Regions from separate parts of the Aeromicrobium sp. PFPM2_SD2 genome, predicted to be linked through region 4. Evidence: predicted binding sites of a transcription regulator. Region 4 holds the regulator's gene; each other region holds the start of a gene.
The links. The regulator LexA, encoded in region 4, represses DNA repair genes until DNA is damaged. The targets are predictions, from matches to a motif close to TCGAACANNTGTTCGA.
Positions count from the first base shown of each region.

Region 1 (2,197 bases), on a different contig from region 4:
GCGCGCCGTTGTCGAGCGAGGTCTCGCCGCCTTGGCTCCATGGTCTGAGGTGGTGGGCCTCGCACCAGGCCGGTGGTCGGTCGCAGCCCTTCCACGAGCAGCCTCCGTCGCGCTTGGCGAGGGCGATGCGCTGGTTCCGGTCGTGGAGCCGGTCGGCACGGCCGAGGTCGAGGACCTGGGAGTCCCCACCGAGGACGAGCGAAATGATGTTCGCGTTGCAGGCCAGCCGCCGCGCCTGTGAAGCGCTCAGGTCGCACCCGGTCGAGAGCGTGGCCCGGGAGACCCGCTGCTGCAGGTTGTCGTAGTCGAGGTTCACGGTCACGGCGGCGGCGAGTCCGCCGGCCTGCGGGAACGCGTCCTGCGGCAGGTGCTCGATCAGCTCGCAGAACGCCTGGCCCATGCGGCGGGGGTGGTCGAGCCGGCCGATCTCGGAGTCGGAGTGATCGCCGTCGACGTCCCGGAACAGCGCGTCCAACCGTCGAGGGGACGAGAGGCCCTCCAGCACGGTGCGGAGCATGTCGGCCTGCACGTCGGGCAGCGCGCCGCGGACCCAGGTGAGTCCGTCGCCGCGGGGCGTGAACGTCACGTGCGCCTCGGACCAGGCCTGCTTCTCCTGACGCTCGAGCTGTTCCCCGATGACCTCGTCCGCGGCCAGCGGGTCGACGACCTCGACGATCCGGTTGGCGAGGCGGCGCAGGTCGTCGGCCGCGAAGTCCTTCGCATGCCCGAGCAAGGTCGCTTCGGCGTCGTCGTGCTGCTCGGCGACGAACCACTCCGGCAGCCGGTCCAGCGCGGTCAGGATGATGCTGGCCTGCTCCGTCGACACCTCACCGCTGGACCAGGCCTCCCGCGTCGCCAGACCACGAGTCGCGTCGAGACGCGAGAGCTTCACCAGCCGCGATGCCTCACGTCGCGCCATCCCGGTCTGGCTCGCCAGCCACGCCACCGTGGATGCATTGCCGTCCTCTCGGGGCAGCGCCCGGTCCTCGGCGGCGCCGGTCAGGCGAGTCACCAGGGACTGCAGACCTGAGATCGCCTGCTGCGACGCCGCCAGCACCTCACGGATCTCGGCATCTGTCAGCTGCCAGGGCTCGAGCGCACGCGTGTCGTCCAGCAACCTCTCCAGCTGGTCGATCAGCATCCGAGACCCCCACGTCGAACGTTTGTTCTATCCTACCTCTCAGGTCCGACAAGAACCACCGGGAATCCCCAGGATTCGAGGATATTTCTGGCTCGGCCTCCTCCATCGACAAGCCCGAAGGAACGAGGCTCAGGCGAGCCGACGAACCGAGCGGCGCCACCACCCGGCTCCTTCGTCATCCGCCCCGGGGCGACCACTCCTGAAGGGCCGCCCACGCCTACCCCAGCATCGACAGCGTGCGGTCCAGGGCGTCGACGACGAAGTCCACGCTCTCGCGCGTGATGACCAGCGGCGGCTTGATCTTGAGGACGTTCTTGTGGTCGCCGGTGGGCTGGACGATCGCGCCGAGCTCGAGCAGCAGGTCGCACACGTCCGTGGCCAGCGTCGTCGCCGGCGCGAACGTCTCGCGGTCGGTGACCAGCTCGACGCCGAGGTAGAGCCCGAGCCCGTGCACGGCGCCGATGGCCGGGTGCCGATCGGCGAGCGCCAGCAACCGGTCGCGGAAGTGGCCGCCGACGACACGCGCGTTCTCCTGCAGGCCCTCGGACTCCAGGACGTCCAGCACGGCCAGTCCGATCCGCGAGCTGACCGGGCTGCCGCCGGCCGAGCTGAAGAACGAGCCCTCCGCGGCGAACGCCTCGGCGATCGCGCGGGTGGTGATGACCGCGCCGAGCGGCTGGCCGTTGCCCATCGCCTTGGCGACGGTGATGACGTCCGGCACGGCGCCCTGCTGCTCGAAGCCCCAGAAGTGCTCGCCGAGGCGGCCGTAGCTGACCTGCACCTCGTCGCTGATGCAGACCCCGCCGAGCAGGCGCACCCGCTCGAAGACGCCGGCGAGGTAGCCGTCGGGCAGCAGCACTCCCCCGCCGTTGCCGAAGATCGGCTCGATGACGACGCCGGCCAGGTCCGCGCGGCCGTCCTCACCGAGCGCGTCCAGCTGGGCGTCGAGGTCGGCGAGGTACCCGGCGGCCGCGTCCGGTCCGCGGTGCGTGCCGCGGACGCTGTTGGGCGCGTCCATCAGCTCGACCCAGGCCGGGCGGCTCTCGAGCGCGCGCG
Region 1 covers NZ_JBNFNZ010000005.1:813-3,009, reverse strand. The annotation lists gene AC2W7G_RS00920 (HNH endonuclease signature motif containing protein) at 1-1,141, opposite strand, end outside; partial or broken gene AC2W7G_RS00915 (aminotransferase class III-fold pyridoxal phosphate-dependent enzyme) at 1,359-2,197, opposite strand, start outside.
Region 1: AC2W7G_RS00920 (HNH endonuclease signature motif containing protein) is a predicted target of LexA. The motif match lies at 1,156-1,171, and genes of this name have one in related genera.

Region 2 (2,197 bases), on a different contig from region 4:
CGAGGACGGGCTGCAGGCCGTGCTCGAGCACGAGCGGTCGCACGTCCGCTCGCGCCACGACCTGGTGCTGGAGGGCTTCGAGTTCCTGCGCGCCGCGTACCCGCGCTTCCTGCGCACCGACGCCCCGCTGCACCAGAGCCAGGTGATGGTCGAGCTGCTCGCCGACGACGCGGCCCGCCAGGTCGGCGGCGTGAAGCCGGTGGCGAAGGCCCTGGTCACCCCTGGCCGACGCGCCCACCCCAGCGGGCGCGCTCGGCGTCGGGTCGGCCGCCGCGGTGCGTCTGGAGCGCCTGCGCGACCCCGACCCGAGCAACCGGCTCGTGTCCGCGACGCTCTACCTGTTCTCGGCCGCCGTGGTCGTCGTGCCGACGGTCGCGATCGCCATCCCGTGGATGGTGCACGCCTGGCAGGTCCTGCTCGAGCGCTGAGCGTCCCCGCTTCGTGAGCCGCGCCCGCTCCCTGAGCCCGTCGAGGGGTCAGACGCGCGCGGCGGTGCGCACCTCGGCGACGTCCCCGCGCGCCGCCCGCGCCGAGGCCTGCCCGGCGAGCTCGTCGGCGGCGACGTTGAGCGGCCAGACGGTGCGGTCGGTCAGGTGGGCCTTGACCTTCTGGAAGAAGACGGGCGCGTCGCGGTCACGGCGGTCCTGCATGGCCGCGTAGATCGCCTGGACGATCTCGACGTTGGCCACGACCTCCTTCTTGGAGTTGCGCCAGCCGTTGCGCGCCCAGCCGGCGGCCCAGGTGGTGGAGCAGCCGATCGTGTAGGCCGAGTCGGCCTGCAGCACCAGCGGACGGTCGGTGAAGTCGCGCAGCGCGTTGAGCACCGCCAACAGCTCGCCGATGTTGTTCGTCCCCTCGACCAGTCCTCCGCACGCGGACGTGCCGTCGTCGGCGACGTACGCCCACCCGGTCGGGCCGGGGTTGCGCACGCTCGAGCCGTCCGTGCCGACGACGACCGCCCCAGGCAGGGCGAGGACGTCGGTGTGCGAACGGGTCAGCGTCATGGAGGTGCTCCTGCGGTCTTCGGGGTGGGCCCGGCGACCCTACCGGCGCACCTTCGCGCGCAGTCGCCCGAGGGGCTGATGACGAAGGGTCTGGGTCGGCGGGGTCGGCCGGTCGGCTCGCCTGAGCCCGCTCCTTGAGCATGTCGAAAGGAGCCCTGGGTGCGTGGTCCCCCGAGGGGCTGAAGACGACGGAGCCGGGCGCGCGCTCGCCCCGGCTCGTCGGCTCGCCCAGGCTCCGCTCGCTGAGCTTGTCGAAGCGTCGAAAAAATCTGGAATCGTGGGGATTTCGCGTTGTTCCTGTCACCCCACCGAGGTAGACTAGAACAAACGTTCGACACGGGGTTTCGGATGATCGTCAGCGAGGTCGCGGCACTGCTGGAGAAGTCCAGCGCGCTTGAGCCCTGGCGCTTGACCGCCGATCAGATCCGAGCCGACCTTCGAGCAGCAGCCGAAGCCGTCGCCGGCCTGCAGGCCCTCACCACCAAGTTGACTGCGGCTGCCGAGGACCTTGGCCTCCCCCGCGAGGACGGGTGCACCTCCGCCACGGTGTGGCTCGCGAGCACGACGAACGTCTCCAAGCGTGAAGCGTCGAAGCTGGTCTCCTTGACTCGGCTCGACCCCACCCGCGGCACCGTCACCCGCGCGCGGTGGGACGCCGGTCAGCTGACGACCGAGCAGGCGCACACCATCCTCAAGGCCCTCGACGCCCTCCCGGAGTGGTTCGTGGACGAGCAGCACGACGACGCCGAGGCGACCCTGCTCCAGCACGCGAAGGACTTTGGCGCGGACGACTTGCGCCGGCTCGCGAACCGGATCGTCGAAGTGGTCGATCCGGACAGTGCGAACGAGATCATCGGCGCCGAGCTCGAGCGCCAGGAGAAGCACGCGTGGGACGAGACCCACCTGTCCATCACTCGCATGGGTCGCGGTCGTTCGAGCATCCGGGGCGTCCTGCCCGATGTGCAGGCGGACATGCTCAAGACCGTCCTCGAGGGCCTCGCCTCACCTCGTAGGGAAGGCGCGATCTTCCGGGACGTGGACGGCGAGCACTCCGACACCGAGATCGGACGATTGGACCACTCGCGTCGCCTGGGGCTGGCGTTGTGTGAGCTGGTCGAGCACCTGCCGAGCGACTGCTTCCCCCAGGCCGGTGGCGTCGCCGCGACCGTCACGATCAACATCGACTTGGACGA
Region 2 covers NZ_JBNFNZ010000061.1:3,516-5,712, forward strand. The annotation lists gene AC2W7G_RS05125 (M56 family metallopeptidase) at 1-445, shown strand, start outside; gene AC2W7G_RS05130 (ribonuclease H family protein) at 477-1,004, opposite strand; gene AC2W7G_RS05135 (HNH endonuclease signature motif containing protein) at 1,353-2,197, shown strand, end outside.
Region 2: AC2W7G_RS05135 (HNH endonuclease signature motif containing protein) is a predicted target of LexA. The motif match lies at 1,324-1,339, and genes of this name have one in related genera.

Region 3 (2,197 bases), on a different contig from region 4:
TGGCCGGTCGCAGCCCTTCCACGAGCAGCCGCCGTCTCGTTTCGCGAGGGCGATGCGCTGGTTCCGGTCGTGGAGCCGGTCGGCACGGCCGAGGTCGAGCACCGGGGAGTCGCCGTTCAGCACGACGGGGAGGATGCCGGCGTTGCAGGCCAGCCGGCGGGCCTGGCTGGCGCTGAGGTCGCAACCGGTGGAGAGCGTGGCCCGGGAGACCCGCTGCTGCAGGTCGTCGAGATCGATGTTGACCGTCACGGTGGCGGCGAGTCCGCCGGCCTGCGGGAACGCGTCCTGCGGCAGGTGCTCGATCAGCTCGCAGAACGCCTGACCCATGCGGCGGGGGTGGTCGAGCCGGCCGATCTCGGCGTCCGAGTGATCGCCGTCGACGTCCCGGAACAGGGCATCCAGGCGTCTGGGTGCGGACAAACCTTCCAGCACCGTGCGCAGCATGTCGGCCTGGACGTCCGGAAGAGCGCCGCGCACCCAGGTCGGCCCGTCGCCGCGGGGCGTGAACATCACGTGCGTCTCGTCCCACGCCTGCTTCTCCTGACGCTCGAGCTGCTCACCGATCACCTCGTCCGCAGCGAGCGGGTCGACCACCTCCACGATCCGATTCGCCAGCCGGCGCAGGTCGTCGGCCCCGAACTCGGACGCGTGCTGCAGGAGGGTCGCCTCGGCGTCGTCGTGCTGCTCGGCCACGAACCACTCCGGCAGCCGGTCCAGCGCGGTCAGGATGATCGACGCCTGCTCGGTCGACACCTCGCCGCTGGACCAAGCCTCGCGGGTCGCCAGGCCTCGGGTCGCGTCGAGACGCGAGAGCTTCACGATCCGCGACGCCTCACGTCGCGCAATCCCGGTCTGGCTCGCCAGCCACGCCACGGTGGAGGCATTGCCGTCCTCACGGGGCAGCGCACGGTCCTCGGCGGCGCCGGTCAGACGAGTCACCGACGACTGCAGACCGGAGATTGCCTGCTGCGAGGCCGCCAGCACCTCACGGATCTCGGCATCGGTCAGCTGCCAAGGCTCGAGCGCACGCGTGTCGTCCAGCAACCCCTCCAGCTCGTCGATCAGCATCCGAGACCCCCGTGTCGAACGTTTGTTCTATCCTACCTCGCGGGCCCGACAGGAACCACCCGAAATCCCCAGCATTCCAAAAGTTTCTTCGCTCGATCTGCTCCTCTCGACAGTCCCAAGGAGTGAGCTCGGGCGAGCCGACAAGGCGAGGTGCGCATCCACCCAACCCGTCGTCATCAGCCTCTCGGGCGACCAACCACCCAAGGCTCGAGGAACGAGGCTCGGGCGAGCCGACAGATCGAGGGGCGCACCCCCTCGTCATCTGCCCCTCCGGTGACCAACCACCCAAGGCTCGAGGAACGAGGCTCGGCCCCACTCCCGTGACGCTCCCGGCCGTGCGGGCGTAGCCTCGTCCAGCCCGTCCATGCCAGGAGGAACGTTGAACGGACTCGAGGTCACCGTCGTGCTGGGCGTCGCCGTGCTGGCGGGGACCGTGCTCGCCACCCGGCTGCACGTCGCGGCACCGCTGGTCCTGCTCGTCATCGGGCTGCTGCTCGGTCTCGTGCCCGAGCTGCGCGAGGTCGAGCTGCCGCCGGACGTCGTCCTGCTGCTGTTCCTGCCGGTCATGCTGTTCTGGGAGAGCCTCACGACGTCGTTGCGCGCGATCCGTCGCGCCTTCCGCGGCATCCTCATCATGAGCACCCTCATGGTCGTCGCCACCGCGCTCGGCGTCGCGGCCCTGGCCCACTGGATGGGCATGCCGTGGGACGCGGCGCTCGTGCTCGGCGCCGCCGTCGCTCCCCCGGACGCGACCGCGGTGGCCGCCCTCGGACGCACGCTGCCGCGGCGTCACTTCATGATCCTCAAGGCCGAGAGCCTGACCAACGACGGCACCGCCCTCGTGGTCTACGCCGTCGCTGTGGGCCTCGCCGGAGGCGGTCACGTCACGACGATCGAGGTCACCGAGGTCGTGCTGCGCTCCTACGTCGGCGGCATCCTTGCCGGCGCGGTGGTCGCCGCCCTCGGCTGCGCGGTCATGCGCTGGGTGCGCGAGACGCTGCCGCTCAACCTCACGCTGCTCATCGTCCCGTTCGCCGCGTACCTGCTGGCCGAGTCGTTCGAGGCGTCCGGCGTGCTCGCGGTCGTGGTGGCCGGCCTGACGATCGCGTACGTGTCCAGCCACGTGAGC
Region 3 covers NZ_JBNFNZ010000057.1:4,509-6,705, reverse strand. The annotation lists gene AC2W7G_RS04950 (HNH endonuclease signature motif containing protein) at 1-1,068, opposite strand, end outside; gene AC2W7G_RS04945 (cation:proton antiporter) at 1,448-2,197, shown strand, end outside.
Region 3: AC2W7G_RS04950 (HNH endonuclease signature motif containing protein) is a predicted target of LexA. The motif match lies at 1,083-1,098, and genes of this name have one in related genera.

Region 4 (2,197 bases):
GACCGAGCAGACGCCGACGCTGCCCGAGTCGCCGTACGGCGAGTCCAAGCTCATCGGGGAGTGGCTGCTGCGCGACGTGGCGCGGGTCAGCGACCTGACCCACACGTCGCTGCGGTACTTCAACGTGGTCGGCTCCGCGACGCCGGACCTGTTCGACACCAGCCCGCACAACCTCTTCCCGGTGGTGGTGGACGCGCTGCGCGAGGGCCGTCGTCCGCGCATCAACGGCGTCGACTACCCGACCGCCGACGGCACCTGCGAGCGCGACTACGTGCACGTCGCCGACCTGGCCGAGGCCCACGTCGTGGCCGCGCGCCGGCTGGTCGACGGGGAGCCGCTCGAGCCGGTCTACAACCTGGGCAGCGGCGACGGCGTGTCGGTGCGGCAGATCATGGACGCGTTCGCCGCGGTGACCGGCACGGACGTCGACCCCGAGATCGCTCCGCGTCGCCCCGGCGACCCCGCCCGCATCGTGGCCTCCGGCGAGCTCGCCGCGCGCGACCTGGGCTGGAAGATGCGCCACTCGATCGAGGACATGGTGGCCTCGGCCTGGCAGGCCGCGCGCGCCTGAGCTCAGACGCGGCGCAGGACGGCGGTGACCTTGCCCAGGATCGTGGCGTGGGTGCCGTCGATGGGGGAGTAGTCCGGGTTGTGCGGCAGCAGCCAGACCTTGCCGTCCTTGCGCTGGAACGTCTTGACCGTCGCCTCGCCGTCGAGCATGGCGGCCACGATCTCGCCGTTCTCGGCGACGGGCTGCTGGCGCACCACGACGTAGTCGCCGCTGCAGATCGCCGCGTCGATCATCGAGTCGCCCTGCACCTCGAGCAGGAAGAGCGTGCCGTCGCCGACCAGTGACTTGGGCAGCGGGAAGACGTCCTCGACCCGCTCCTCGGCCAGGATCGGGCCGCCCGCCGCGATCTTGCCGACCATGGGCACGTAGGTGGCGTCGGGACGCTCGTCGCGCGACCCGGTCTCGTCGACGACCTCGTCGGCCTGGGCGACGGCGGGGCGGACGGCGCCGCCCGGCGCGAAGACCTCGAGCGCGCGCGGCCGGTTGGGGTCGCGGCGGATGTAGCCGAGGCGCTCGAGCGACTTGAGCTGGTGGGACACCGAGGAGGTGCTGACCAGGCCGACCGCGGCACCGATCTCGCGCATGCTCGGCGGGTAGCCCCGGTCGCTGATCTGCTCGCGCAGGAACTCCAGCACACGCCGCTGGCGCGGGGTGAGTCCGTGCTCGTCCGCAGGGCCGTCGGGAAGCTCGCGCACCTCGGTGTCATCGCTCATGGGAGGACGGTAGCGCGTCCGGCGGGGCCAGATCAAACATATGTTCGACGGGTCCGAGGGCGTGTCGCGCGCCCGCAGGAGGCAGCGCTTTCCTGGAACGACGGGGTTTTCCGCCCCGTGATCGACGTCACCGTGGAGAAAGTTCGAAAAGATGTTCGATTCGGGGTGGTGCTTGTCGGTGGGGGTCTGTATTGTCAAACACGTGTTCGATCGAACGCCTGTTCGCACCCGAATGACATCCCGTACGCATGGGCGTCCGGTCGAACGCACCTCAGTCAACCGAACCGTCTCACTTCCCCCTCGGAGGCACGCATGACCACCATCTCCTTCCACGCCCCGGTCGCCCGCACGCAGGCCCCGGTCCGCCTGACGACCCGCGGCAAGCTGGTCCTGTTCGTCGCCGCGCTGGCCGCGATGTTCGCCCTCGCGATCGCGCTGGGCTCGACCACGGCCGCGACCTCTGACCAGGGGGTCGCGATCGAGACGACCGAGGTGACGGTGAAACCGGGCCAGACGCTGTGGCAGATCGCCGGCGCGGCGAACCCCGAGGGCGACCAGCGCGAGACGGTCGACCAGATCATGAAGCTGAACGCGCTGGACTCGGCGGCCGGCCTGCAGATCGGTCACAAGCTGGCCGTGCCGGTCTACTCCGAGTGACGTCGCGGACGGGGTGCCGGCCGGCTGGGAAGACGGTCCGGTGCCCCGTCCGTGTCAGGCCGTGCGTGCGGTCCCGGTGGTGAGAGAGAGGCCCTCCAGCGCATAGAGCACGCTGCCGATCGACGACGAGCGGGCGCCCAGGGCGGCCCGCTCGACGCGTACCTGGGCCGCGACGGGGGCCAGGGCGTGGCGACGCAGCCCGTCGCGGACCCCGTCGATGAGGGGGCGCCGGCGTCCGACAGGTCGCCGCCGATCA
Region 4 covers NZ_JBNFNZ010000002.1:19,533-21,729, forward strand. The annotation lists gene galE (UDP-glucose 4-epimerase GalE) at 1-571, shown strand, start outside; gene lexA (transcriptional repressor LexA) at 574-1,284, opposite strand; gene AC2W7G_RS00600 (LysM peptidoglycan-binding domain-containing protein) at 1,597-1,941, shown strand; gene AC2W7G_RS00605 (ROK family protein) at 1,929-2,197, opposite strand, start outside.